DNA from 2 places in the Micromonospora sp. NPDC050187 genome. Region 1 is predicted to be linked to the other one. Evidence: riboswitches for the same ligand, from Rfam matches in the RefSeq annotation. Region 1 holds a riboswitch; the other holds the start of a gene.

Region 1 (6,469 bases):
TCGGCGGCGCGCAGCAGTTCCACCCCGTCGGGCAGGAGGGTCCGCTCGTCACCGATCACCTCCAGCTTCACCCAGTCGGTGTCGAACGCGTCGCGAGCCAGGTGGGCGACCTTCACCGCCTCCCCGGCGGTGTAGCAGCCGGCGGTGTTGGGCAGCAGCCGCACCCCGCACCGGTCGAGCAGGTCCAGCAGGCCGCCGTGCCCGCTGGTCCGGTCGACCCGGCGCAGCGCCAGGGTGACCAGCTCGGTGCCGGAGGCGCGGATCGCCCGTTCCAGCACGTGCAGGTTGGCCGCGCCACCGGTGCCCAGGATCAGCCGGGAGGTGAACGTCGTACCGCCGAGGGCGAAGGTCACCGTGCTCACCCGCCCTGCGCCGCGCTCAGCACCTCGACCCGGTCGCCGTCGCGCAGCGTCGCGGCCGGCCAGGCGGTGCGTGGCACCACCTCGCCGTTGACCGCGACCGCCACCCCACGCTGGTCGGTGGTGACCTCGCGGACCAGGTCCGTCACCGTCGCCGTGTCGGGCAGGCTCCGCCCGATGCCGTTGACCGTCAGTTCCACCTGTGCCGTCCTTCCGTTGCAGGTCATGAGCCCGTGTGACGCATTCGCGAGGCCGGACCCCTGTGACGCGTTCGTGGGTCACGGGCCCGTACCACGCGTTCGTGGGTCACGGGCCGGTCGCCGGCCGGGTGAGCGGGCCGAACCGGTCCGGGGTGAAGGGGGCGAGCATCGCGTCGGGGGTCCCGGTGGTGAGCAGGTCGGCGACCAGGTCGGCGGTGACCGGGGTGAGCACGATGCCGTGCCGGTGGTGGCCCGCCGCGACCAGCACCCCGGGTCGGCCGGGAAGCGCGCCGATGACCGGGGCGTTGTCCGGAGTCCCGGGACGGAATCCGACGTTCGTCTCGACCAGGTCGTACTCGGCCAGCTCGGGCAGCAGGTCGACGGCCGCCCGGAGCAGCCGCAGCACCGCCCCGGCGGTGACGGCCGGATCCGTCCGCTCCTCCACGGTCGCCCCGACCACCACCTCCCCGTCGACGCGGGGCACGACGTACACCTGTTCGCCGTTGACGTACCCCCGGACGACGTGCCGGAAGCCCGGCGGGCCGCCACCGGGCGCGCGGAGCCGGAGGATCTGCCCCTTCACCGGCCGGACCGGCAGGCCGGTGAGCGCGGCGGTGCCGCAGCCGGCGGAGACCACGACGGCCGGCGCGGTCAGCTCGCCGAGCTGACCGACCGGGGTGTCGACCAGCACCGCGCCGGCCCGCTCGGCGGCAGTGCGCAGTGCCACCAGCAGACGGCGGGGGTCGACCTGGTGGTCTCCGGGGGCGAACGCGCCGCCGCGCACCCGGGGAGCGAGCGCCGGCTCACGGTCCCGCAGCCCGCTCGGGCGCAACAAGGTGATCGGCAGGCCCAGCCCCTGCTGGTACGCCCCGAGCCGGCGTACCTCGGCCAGGTCGTCGCCGGTGAGGCCGACGACCAGGGTGCCCTCGGTGCGGTACCCGAGATCGACGCCGCTGGCGGCGGTCAGCTCGGCGGCGAACGCCGGCCAGCGGGCAGCGGACTCGACGAGCAGCCCGGTCAGCTCGGTCTCCCCGAAGTACGCCTCGGCGACCGGGGCGAGCATCCCGGCGGCCACGGTGGACGCCCCCGACCCGGATGCCGGGTCGTGCACGGTCACCGACAGTCCCCGCGCGGCACAGCGCCAGGCCACCGCCCACCCGACGACCCCGCCCCCCACCACCGCCACCTCCGGTGCATGCAGGGGACCCCTGTTACCGCTTTTTGATGAGCAAGGGCCCCCTGCTACCACCTGAGGGCTCCGAGCAGCTCGGCGGTCGCGCGGGCCGGGTCGGCGGCGGTGGAGAGCGCCCCGACCACCGCCACTCCGTACGCCCCTGCGGCGCGCAGCGCCGGCACCGTCGCCGCGGTCACTCCGCCGATGGCGATCACCGGCACCGGTACCGCTTCGGCCACCGCGCGGATCCCGTCCGGACCGATCGGTGCCGGCAGGCCGTCCTTCGTGGTGGTCGCGTGACAGGGGCCGACACCGAGGTAGCCGGCCCCGGCGGCGACCGCCCGTACGGCGGCCACCGGTTCCCGGGCGGTCGCGCCGAGCACCGCGTCGGGGCCGAGCACCCGGCGGGCCGCCTCGACCGGCAGATCGTCCGCGCCGACGTGCCCGCCCGCCGCGCCGGCCGCGAGCGCCACGTGCAACCGGTCGTTGACCAGGCACGTCGCGCCGACGGGCGCGCACAGGTCAAGGATCCGGCCGGTCAGGTCGTACGCCTCGCGGTCGGTGGCGGAGTCCTCGACCCGGACCTGCACCACCAGCTCCGGGCCGGCGACGCCGAGGGCGGCCCGGACCACGGTGAGCGGATCGCGTCCGGGGCGGGTGTCGGTGACAAGATGCAGTCGTCCCAGGGACGGCACGGCAACTCTCCTCCCTGCGCCGGCATTACCCGGATCAGGTTCGACGGTCGGGGGCTCTCAGCCCCCCTCTCAGCCCGGTCCACCGGGCTCCCGTGGGTTACTTGCGTGCCACACCGTACGACGGATCGGAAAATCCGCCAAGGATGCCGCGTCTGTTTTTCCGCAGTTCGGCACGGTTTTCCCCGCAACGACGACAGTGGAGAAAATCTCACAATTGCCCGCTGGGGGCAGCGCGTGACCGTCCGGTCACGTCATGCTGTCCTGATGCCGCGCCTCCCCCAGGTTCCGCCCGGTCTCGAATCCCGGCCCTTCCGCGGCAGCACCGCCGTGGCCCACGGCCTTCTCACCTGGACGATGTTGCGCGGACGCGCCTGGCAGCGGCTGCTGCCGGACGTCTACGTGCACCGGGCGGCCCACCGACCGGAGGACCATCGGATGTGGTGCGAGGCCGTGGCGCTCGTGCTCCCGGCCGGCGCCGCGATCGCCGGACTGAGCGCGGCGTACCTGTGGGGCGCCGGGCTGCTGCCGCCGGACGCGCCGGTCACCGTGGTGCTCCCCCGCTCGGCCCGGATGCGCCCGCACACCCGGGTGGCCGTCACCCGCTCGGTCCTGCCCGACGCCGACCTGACCGTCCACACCGGGTTGCCGGTCACCACCGCGCTCCGGACGGCCTTCGACCTGGGTCGCCGGCCACCGCGCACCGAGGCGGTGGTCGCCGTCGACGCGCTGCTGCACCACCGCGTGGTGGACCTACCCACCTTGCGCGGGTACGCCGCCAGCCGCGCCGGCTGGCCCGGGCTGCCGCTGCTGCGGGAGGTGCTCTCCCTGGCCGATCCGCTCGCCGGGTCCCCGATGGAGACCCGGCTGCGCCTGCTCCTGCTCGACGCCGGGTTGCCCACGCCGACCGTACGACACGACGTGCGCGACGCCGTGGGCCAGTTCGTCGGCCGGGTGGACCTCGCTTACCCCACCCGCCGGGTCGCGGTCGAGTACGAGCCCGGCCCGCCCCGCGACCCGGCGTTGCTCCGTCGAGAGGCGAGCCGGTTCCACGCGCTACGTGCTGCGGGCTGGCGGGTGGTTCGCTGCACCTCCGACGACGTGCTCCGCCACCCCACCCGGACGGCCCGGATGGTGGCCGCCGCGCTACGGGGGCGCACCGCGCACCGGGTCAACGGCCTGGTCTGAACCGGCCGCCGGTCGACACGGGTGGGGCGGTCGCAGGATCGCCCCACCGTCCGGGTCTGCTTCCGGCGGTCTCGGTGTCCGCAGTGGTCAGAGGAGCGCGCGCAGGGCGGCCAGGTCGTCGTCGTCCGGTTGCCAGGCACCGGCTGCGGCGTTGGCCCGTGCCTGCTCGGGCGTGGTGGCCCCGGCGATCACCGAGGTGACCGCCGGCTGGGCGGCCAGCCCGCCGATGGCCACCTGGAGCATGGTGAGCCCCCGCTGGTCGGCGTACGCCCCGATGGCCTCGATGGTGTCCCAGTCGGCGGTGGCGAACCGCTGCGCGTACCGGCCACCGCCGGCGAGCCGACTACCCGCCGGAGGCTGCTCCCCGCGCTGGTACTTGCCGGTGAGCAGGCCGTCGGCCAGCGGGAAGAACGGCAGCAGCCCGAGTCCGAAGCGCTCGCACGCCGGCACCACCTCGGTCTCCACCGCACGTTCCAGCAGGCTGTAGTGGTTCTGGGCGCTGACGAACCGGCTCGTGCCGACGGTACGGGCGGTCCAGTCCGCGTCGGCGATCTGCCAGCCGCTGAAGTTGGAGTTGCCCAGGTAGCGGACCTTGCCGGCGCGGACCAGATCGTCCAGGGCGGCAAGGGTCTCCTCGATCGGCGTGCCCGGGTCGGGCTCATGCATCTGGTAGAGGTCGATGTGGTCGGTGCCGAGCCGGCGCAGCGACGCCTCGACCGCCCGGACGACGTACCGGCGGGCACCGCGCGCACCGTGGTCCGGGCCGTTCATGCCGTTCATGTCCATGCCGAACTTGGTGGCCAGCACCACGTCGTCGCGCCGCCCGCGCAGGGCCGCGCCGAGCAGTTCCTCCGAGCCGCCCTGGGGCTGCCCGTAGATGTCGGCGGTGTCGAAGAGGTTGATACCGGCGTCGAGGGCGGCGTCCACCACCGCGCGGGTTCCGGCAAGGTCGAGCTTGCGGCCGAAGTTGTTGCAGCCGACACCGACCACGGAGACCACGAGCCCCGAGTCACCCAACCGGCGGAAGGTCATCTCAGTCACGAGATCAACTCTATGCCGCGATGGTTGCAGGGGTCCCCTGCTACTCAAAAAGCGGTAACAAGGGTCCCCTGCTACCACCTCGGACGGCTACCGCCCCGAACCGCTACCGTCTCAGGCGACGTCCCAGACCGGTTCGGGGGTCTCGCGGACCTCGCCGTCACCGGCGAAGAGGACGAAACGGTCGAAGGAGCGGGTGAACCAGCGGTCGTGGGTGACCGCGACCACCGTGCCGGCGAACGCCTTCAACCCCTCTTCGAGGGCCTCGGCGCTGGCCAGGTCGAGGTTGTCGGTGGGCTCGTCGAGCAGCAGCAGGGTCGCCCCGGAGAGTTCCAGCAGCAGCACCAGGAACCGGGCCTGCTGCCCGCCGGAGAGGGTGCCGAACCGCTGGTCGCCCTGGCCGGCCAGTTCGTACCGGCCGAGGGCGGCCATCGCGGTGTGCCGGTCCATGCCGGCCCGGTGATCGTCACCCCGCCAGAGGACCTCCACGAGGGTCTTCGCCATCAGCTCGGGCCGGTCGTGGGTCTGCGAGAAGTGCCCGGGGCGGACCCGGGCGCCGAGGCGGACCACCCCGTCGTGGGCGACCGGGGCGAGCGCGGCGGCCCCGTCGACGGGGCCGTTCGCCGGGTCCGGGTCGGTGCCGCCCCGGGCCAGCAGGCGCAGGAAGTGCGACTTGCCGGTGCCGTTCGCACCGAGCACCGCGACCCGGTCGCCGTACCAGACCTCCAGGTCGAAGGGGTAGGTCAGGCCGTCCAGTTCCAGGGCCTCGCAGATCACCGCACGCTTGCCGGTCCGCCCGCCGGTGAGGCGCATCCGGATGTCCTGGTCCTTCGGGGGTACGGGTGGCGGTCCGGCCTCCTCGAACTTGCGCAGCCGGGTCTGCGCGGCCTGGTAGCGGGACGCCAGCCCGTCGTTGTACGCGGCCTTCTGCTTGTACATCAGCATCAGCTCGCGCAGCTTCTGGTGTTCCTCGTCCCAGCGGCGGCGCTGCTCGTCGAGGCGGGCGTGCCGGGCCACCCGGGCGTCGTACCAGGTCGCGAAGCTGCCCGGGTGGACCCAGGCGCTGCCGCCCTCCACGGCGACCACCCGGTCGGCGGTCTGCGCCAGCAGTTCCCGGTCGTGCGAGACGTACAGCACGGACTTGGTGGACTCGCGCAGCCGCGCCTCCAGCCACCGTTTGCCGGGCACGTCGAGGAAGTTGTCCGGCTCGTCGAGCAGGAGCACCTCGTCGGGGCCGCGCAGCAGCAGTTCCAGGGCGAAGCGTTTCTGCTGGCCGCCGGAGAGCGTCCGCACCGGACGGTCCCGGGCGACGTCCCAGGGCAGGTCGAGGACGATGGTGGCGACGGTGTCGAAGAGCACCTCCGCGTCGTAGCCGCCGGCCTCGCCCCAGGCGGCCAGCGCGTCCGCGTACGCGAGCTGCGCCTTGCCGGCGGCGGTGCTGTACTTGCCGCGCACCTCGGCGGCCCGCATCGCCGCCTCGGTCTCGACCAGCCGACGGCCGGCGTCGCGCAGCGCGGGCGGGGCGATGCCGAGCGCCAGGTCGGCGAGGGTGGAGTCGTCTCCGATCATGCCGATGAACTGCCGCATCACGCCGAGCCCACCGGAGCGGGCGACCCCGCCGACCTTCACCGGCAGGTCTCCGGCGACCATCCGCAGCAGGGTCGTCTTGCCCGCCCCGTTCGGTCCGACCAGGGCGACCTTGGCCCCCTCGCCGACCCGGAACGACACGTCGGCGAAGAGTTCCCGACCGTCCGGCAGGGTGTGTGCCACCCCGGCCACGTCCACGTATCCCACCCCGGCATCCTGCCCGAGCGGGAC
Region 2 (6,469 bases), on a different contig from region 1:
GTCATCGCGGCGGCGGCCACCAGCAGCAGCCCGGCGGCGACCAGGAAGGGTTGCAGTCCCTCCTTGACGTAGCGCAGGTGCAGGTCGGTGAGGCTGGCCCGCAGCACCGCACCCCCGAGCAGTAGCAGGACGACCGCCTGGGCCTGCCGGTTCATCAGATCACCACCGTTCCCACGCCGACGGCCACCAGCACGGCGACCACGAAGGTGGTCGGGGCGAACCGGGACGCGAACCGCCGGCCGAAGGCTCCGACCTGCATCGAGACGAGTTTCAGGTCCACCATCGGCCCGACCACCAGGAAGACCAGTCGGGAGGTCAACGAGAACTGGGACAGCGACGCGGCGACGAAGGCGTCCGCCTCGGAGCAGATGGAGAGCAGGACGGCCAGCACCGCCAGGGCCAGCACCGAGAGCACCGGATCGTCGGCGAGGGTCTGCAACCAGCGCTCCGGCACCAGCACGTTGATGCTGGCGGCGGCCATCGCGCCGAGCACCAGGAACCCACCGGCGTGCACCACGTCGTGGCGTACCGCCGACCAGAACGCCGCGCCCCGGCCCAGGCCGTCCAGGTCCGGACGGTGCGGCAGCCGGATCCAGTCGGCCCGGCCCAGCCGCAGCCAGAGCCAACCCATGATCATGGCGACGACCAGGCTCGCCAGGCCCCGGCCGAGGACCATCTCCGGGTTGTCGGGGAAGGCGACCGCGGTGGCGGTGAGCACGATCGGATTGATCGCCGGGGCCGCGAGCAGGAAGGCCAGCGCGGCGGCCGGGGTGACACCCCGGCGGATCAGCGACCCGGCGATCGGCACCGACCCGCACTCGCACCCGGGCAGGACCACCCCGGCTGCGCTGGCCACCGGCACGGCGAGCGCGGGGTGCCGGGGCAGCGCCCGGGCCCAGAACGAGCGCGGCACGAAGACCGCGATCACCGCCGAGAGCAGCACCCCGAACACCAGGAAGGGCATCGCCTGCACCATCACCGAGACGAAGACGGTGGTCCAGGTCTGCAGCCGCGGCGCGGAGATCGCGGTGCCGATCGGCTCCCGGAAGACCACCAGCAGGACCAGCACCGCGGCCAGGACCTCCACCGAGCCGACCCGCTCGCGCAGCCACCGGCCCGGTCCGCCGGCCCCCGGGCCCTGGCCGGGTACGGCCGAGACCGGGAGGTCCGCCGTCGCCGGGGCGGCGTGACCGGCTCCGGCGACGGTGCCGGCCCCGCCGGGCGGCCCGGCCGTCTCGGGTGTGCCGGGACCCGGCGCGGCCTGGTCGGCAGAGGTCACGGTCGTCCCTTCCGGATCGACGGGTACGGGTACGGGGAGTGCCCCACCCTAACCCGGACAGTGACGTGGCCGACGTCATCGGCGCGACGTCGCCCCTGGGTTCCGGCGCGTCGCGGTGCTAGCGTCTGCGCAACAACTTCACATCCGACAGGGGAGCGCACAGCGCTGAGAGTGCGGGCACCACCCGCAGACCCTCGAACCTGATCTGGGTAATGCCAGCGCAGGGAGTTCGGTCAGTCTCCAGCCGCGTCGTCGTCCGGTGCCACCGGGCGTACGGCGTGCGTCTTGCCTGGTTCGCACACGGACTGGGAGCACGTACACATGAGCAAGCTCGACAATCCCCGCTGGCGCACCATCGACATCGTGGTCGCCTCGGTGATCGCGGTGGCCTTCGGCGTCATCTTCTGGGCCTGGGGCCTGGTGTGGAGCGCGACGTCCGGCGCGTTCGCCTTCTTCCCGCCGGCGCAGACCCTCATCTACGGGGTCTGGCTGATGCCGGCCGTGGTGGGTGGCCTGGTGATCCGCAAGCCCGGCGCGGCCCTGTACTGCGAGACCGTGGCGGCGGTGCTCTCCGCGCTGCTGGGCAGCCAGTGGGCCGGCACAATCATCCCGCAGGGCATCGTCCAGGGTCTCGGCGCGGAGCTGGCCTTCGCCGCGTTCCGGTACCGCTCGTTCCGGCTGCCGACCGCGGTGATCGCCGGGGCGCTGACCGGCGTCAGCGCGGCCCTGTTCGACTTCTTCGTCTGGAACGCCAAGTACGACCTGACCAGCTACCGCATCCCGTACGCGCTGCTCACCGTGGTCAGCGCCGCGGTCGTGACGGGTGTCGGCGGGCACGCCCTGACCACCGCCCTGGCCCGTACCGGTGCCCTGGCCCACCTGCCCGCCGCCCGCGACCGCACCCGCGTCTGACTCCCCGCCATGCCGCGTTGATCAAGAAGTTCGCGTCGACCAGAGGCCGATTCCCCGACGCGAACTCCTTGATCGACGGGGGAGATGGGCGGGGGCGTGGTGTGAGAGGGGGGCGTGGTGAGAGTGGGGGTTGGGGTGGCCCTGGGGGTGCGGGGGTTCGGGTGGCGGCACGCGGGGCGGAAGGCGTGGGCGCTGCGGGACCTGGACCTGCGCATCGAGGCCGGCGAGCGGGTGCTGCTGCTCGGCGCGTCGGGCGCGGGCAAGAGCACCCTGCTGGCCGCGCTGGCCGGACTGCTGCCGGATGACTCCGGCGAGCGGGCGGGCACCATCGAGGTCGACGGGCTCCCGCCAGCCGAGGCGCGGGACCGGGTGGGCATGGTCTTCCAGGACCCGGAGAGCCAGCTGGTGATGGCCCGCTGCGGCGACGACGTGGCGTTCGGGCTGGAGAACCGGGGGGTGCCGGCGGAGCAGATCTGGCCCCGGGTGGACGAGGCGCTGGCCCGGGTCGGTTTTCCGTACCCCCGTCACCGCCCGACCGCCGCGCTCTCCGGCGGGGAGCAGCAGCGGCTCGCCCTGGCCGGAGCGCTCGCGCTGCGGCCCGGACTGCTGCTGCTCGACGAGCCGACCGCCAACCTCGACCCGGCCGGGGCGGCCCTGGTCCGGCGGGCGATTGCCGAGGCGGTGGACGCCGACACCACGCTGGTGCTGGTCGAGCACCGGGTCGCCGAGGCACTGCCCCTGGTCGACCGGGTGGTCGTCCTCGCCGCCGGTGGGGGTGTGCGGGCCGACGGGCCGCCCGAGCGGGTCTTCGCCGAGCACGGGGCCGCGCTCGCCGCCGACGGGGTCTGGGTGCCGGGCCACCCCGTGCCGCCCCGCCGGGCGGTGGCCCCCGCCGGGGAGGTGCTGCTCACCGCCGAACGGCTCGGCCTGCCGCCCCGGCTCACCCCCACCGACCTGGCGGTACGCGCCGGCGAGGCGCTCGCCGTCCTCGGCCCGAACGGCGCGGGCAAGTCCACCCTCGCGTTGCTCCTCGGCGGGCTGCTCCGACCGGGCACCGGCCGGTTGACCGCGAGCGCGGACCTGGCCGGCACCGACCGACGCACTCCCCCGCACCGGTGGCGCGCACCCGCCCTGGCCCGGCGGATCGGCTCGGTGTTCCAGGACCCGGAACACCAGTTCGTCACCGGTACGGTCTTCGACGAGCTGGCGCTCGGGCCGCGCCGTACGGGCCGACCGGAGGCGGCCGTCCGCACCACCGTGAACGAGCTGCTGGACCGGCTGCGGCTGGAGCGGCTGGCCGGCGCGAACCCGTACACCCTCTCCGGCGGGGAGGCGCGGCGGCTGAGCGTGGCGACCGCCCTGGCCACCGCGCCCCGCCTGCTGCTCTGCGACGAGCCGACCTTCGGGCAGGACCGGCGCACCTGGTCGGAGCTGGTCGACCTGTTCGCCGGGCTGCGCGACGCCGGGCACGGCGTCGTGACGGTCACCCACGACGCGGACTTCGTCGACGCTCTCGCCGACCGTCGGGTGACGGTGGACCGGGCCGTGCCGCCGGCCGGGTCGGAGCGACCGTGATCAGCCTCGAACCGGTCGCCGACCCGACCGCGCCGCTGGCCCGACGCAACCCGGTGGCGAAGCTCGCGGCGGCGCTGCTCTTCTCGTTCACCCTGGTCGCCACGCTCGACCCGGTCGCCCCGGCGATCGCCATCGCCATCGAACTCGCGGTGCTGCCGATGTTCGGGGTCCGGTACGGGGTACTCGCCCGACGGGTCTGGCCGCTGCTGCTCGGCGCCGTCGGCATCGTGGTCACCCTGGTCCTTTTCGCCGCCGAGCGGGAGGGCCGGGTGCTCGTCGAGGCCGGTCCGGTGCTGGTGACCTCGGGAGTGCTGGTCACCGCGCTCGGGCTGGTGCTGCGGACGCTCGCCGTGGCGCTGCCCGGCGTGATCGTCTTCGCGACCACCGACCCGACCGACTTGGCCGACGCGCTGATCCAGAACACCAAGGCCCCGCCCCGGTTCGCCATCGGCGCGCTCGCCGCGTTCCGGCTGGTGCCGATGCTCGGCCAGGAGTGGCAGATGATCAGCCTGGCCCGACGGGCCCGGGGGGTGGACGCCGGCCGCAACCCGCTGGCGAAGCTCCGGCTCTTCGTCTCCACCGCCTTCGGGCTGCTGGTGGGGGCGATCCGGCGGGGCACCCGGCTGGCCGTGGCGATGGACGCGCGCGGCTTCGACGCCGGCACCCCACGGACGGTCGCCCGCCGCCAGCGGTTCACCGTCGCGGACGGGCTGCTGGTGGTGGGGGCGGCCGTGCTGGCCGGCGCGGCCCTCGGGGTCAGCGTCGTGCTCGGCACGTTCCGCCCCCTGATCGGCTGACCCGCCCCCCTTCCGCCCCGCCCGGCCGTCGCGGTCCCGGCCCGGCCGTCGCGGTCCCGGCCCGGCCGTCGCGGTTTCGGCGATACGGGGGTGTCCCAGCACCCGTACACCGCCTTATCGGCAAAACGGGGGCCGACGAGGCGGGCCGACGGGAGGCCGGTCCGGGCTCACACCGGGGGGCGGGGTGCCGCGTTGCGCAGCCTGATCCCGCTGAAGCCCAGCGTGCTACTGGTGACGGCATCCCAGAACGGCCATAGAGCGGTCAGGACACGGAGCTGAATTCCGGCTTCGGCGTGGCATTCGAACAGGTCGCCCACGGGCTCAGGTGGGCCGAGCGGCTCGACCGGCTCCACCGCCACGTGCGCGTGGGGTTCCGGTGCGCCGAAGGGCCGGAAACGGTTCGCCGGTAGCCGGTAGGCGAACAGCCGGACCCGGCGCATCGCGTCGAGCCAGCCGTACTCGATGGCATGGACGCGGTCACCGCAGCCCGCGCCGATGATGCGGGCCCGGTCGTCCTCGGACGTGGTCGCGCATACCCAGGCCATCGCGCGGGGACAGTGTCGGGGGAACCAGTAGTCGGGAGCCCGGTCGTGGTCGACCGCCCAGACGTAGGCGTCCGGCTGCCGCGCGGTCTCGGCGACGTGCGGCATGAACCGCCTGATCGTCGGATCCTCGGAGAAGTGCAGGACCTCTCCCGCTCGTGGTCGCATCCGCCCGTGTCTACACCAGGAGCGGAAGAGGCTCCACCGGTTAACCGGTCCGCCGCTGAGTTCAGCTGTGCTGAACCCACAGGTTCTCCTCGACGTATACGCCGCGATCCTGTTCCCGATCGATCAGCACGAGGTTGAGCGCACCGGGAACCACATATTCTCCGGTGACGGGAAACAGCATGTCCGCCCAGCTCTCCCATTCAGCGACAGTTCCTTCGACCACCATCGACCGCAGAGCTGGACAGAGCACGCGGGCTCCCATGCGCTGGTGGGTGCGGATCCACGGATCGATCGAGAGTCCGTCCGGGCCAGTCCATCCGCCGTACTCGGCCATCGACACCATCGGGTAGCGGTGCTTCCACGTCGGCCGGAGCGGAGCGACCACATGCGTGAGGCCGGCACTGCACGCTCGTCGCGTCAGCTCCTCAAGCACGACACCGGCCATGCCGCGCCTGTCGTGGGATGCGCCCACGACGACCGCCATGAAACTCAGGCTCGTGGGCTCGACACCGGCTTCTCGGCCGTCCACCGCACGGATCAACGCGTCGTCGTAGCCCGACGGCAGGTCGTCGACGCTGCCATCCCAGGCCATCGGCACTCCCCAACCGCCGGCGACGACAGAACGCCCGTCGAGCACCATGATGTCGAACTGCGCGAAGTACTCCTCGGCCCGGCTCATGTATCTCTTCGGCACGTCGTCGTGGAAAACGAACTCTGGCCAACGTTCTCGGAACACGAGGGCCGCCGCCTCGTGCAGCTCGGGCCGATCGACGCGCGTCACGATCTCCACGCCGGCAAGGAACGGCTCCACCGATCACCCGGTGCGCCGTCGATGCCGGAGGGGGTGGCCGGGGCGGTGACCGCCCCGACCATCCCGGGGCCGATCAGCTGCGCCGGAAGGCATACTGGCGGCCCTGCGCGGCGGGTCGGCCACGATTGGCGGTGTAGGCCGCGCCCCGCTGGGGCGGCCCGGCCTTCGGAGCCTGCGGCGGAGTCGAGCCGGTCGGCAGGCTCACCGGAGCCACCTCGATCGCGTCCAGGTCCGGCGGGGTCACCTCCAGCAGAGACGGCTTCGGCGCGGACGGACGGGACTTCTTCGGCTTACGCTTGGCAGGCATACGGTGCCTCCTTCGGCGAGGGACCGTCCGGAGCAGCCGGTACGGTCGGCGAACGGGGAACGGGGGTAGCCCCGGGAC

What was found. A riboswitch is a leader RNA that binds a small molecule or an ion and turns the genes downstream of it on or off. The one in region 1 is predicted to bind thiamine pyrophosphate.
Region 2: it holds a riboswitch for thiamine pyrophosphate, as region 1 does, so the genes downstream of both, ACIBJE_RS05910 (ECF transporter S component) here and thiE (thiamine phosphate synthase) in region 1, are expected to answer to the same signal.

The regions. Positions count from the first base shown of each region.
Region 1 is NZ_JBITJH010000008.1:122,421-128,889, reverse strand. It holds gene ACIBJE_RS15190 (thiazole synthase) at 1-362, opposite strand, end outside; gene thiS (sulfur carrier protein ThiS) at 359-559, opposite strand; gene thiO (glycine oxidase ThiO) at 666-1,808, opposite strand; gene thiE (thiamine phosphate synthase) at 1,802-2,428, opposite strand; TPP riboswitch at 2,423-2,532, opposite strand; gene ACIBJE_RS15170 (hypothetical protein) at 2,693-3,613, shown strand; gene ACIBJE_RS15165 (aldo/keto reductase) at 3,701-4,645, opposite strand; gene ACIBJE_RS15160 (ABC-F family ATP-binding cassette domain-containing protein) at 4,766-6,445, opposite strand.
Region 2 is NZ_JBITJH010000003.1:6,426-12,894, reverse strand. It holds gene ACIBJE_RS05920 (TIGR03943 family putative permease subunit) at 1-155, opposite strand, end outside; gene ACIBJE_RS05915 (permease) at 155-1,108, opposite strand; TPP riboswitch at 1,419-1,524, shown strand; gene ACIBJE_RS05910 (ECF transporter S component) at 1,601-2,191, shown strand; gene ACIBJE_RS05905 (ABC transporter ATP-binding protein) at 2,315-3,766, shown strand; gene ACIBJE_RS05900 (energy-coupling factor transporter transmembrane component T family protein) at 3,763-4,563, shown strand; gene ACIBJE_RS05895 (DUF6886 family protein) at 4,731-5,273, opposite strand; gene ACIBJE_RS05890 (hypothetical protein) at 5,335-6,084, opposite strand; gene ACIBJE_RS05885 (hypothetical protein) at 6,158-6,391, opposite strand.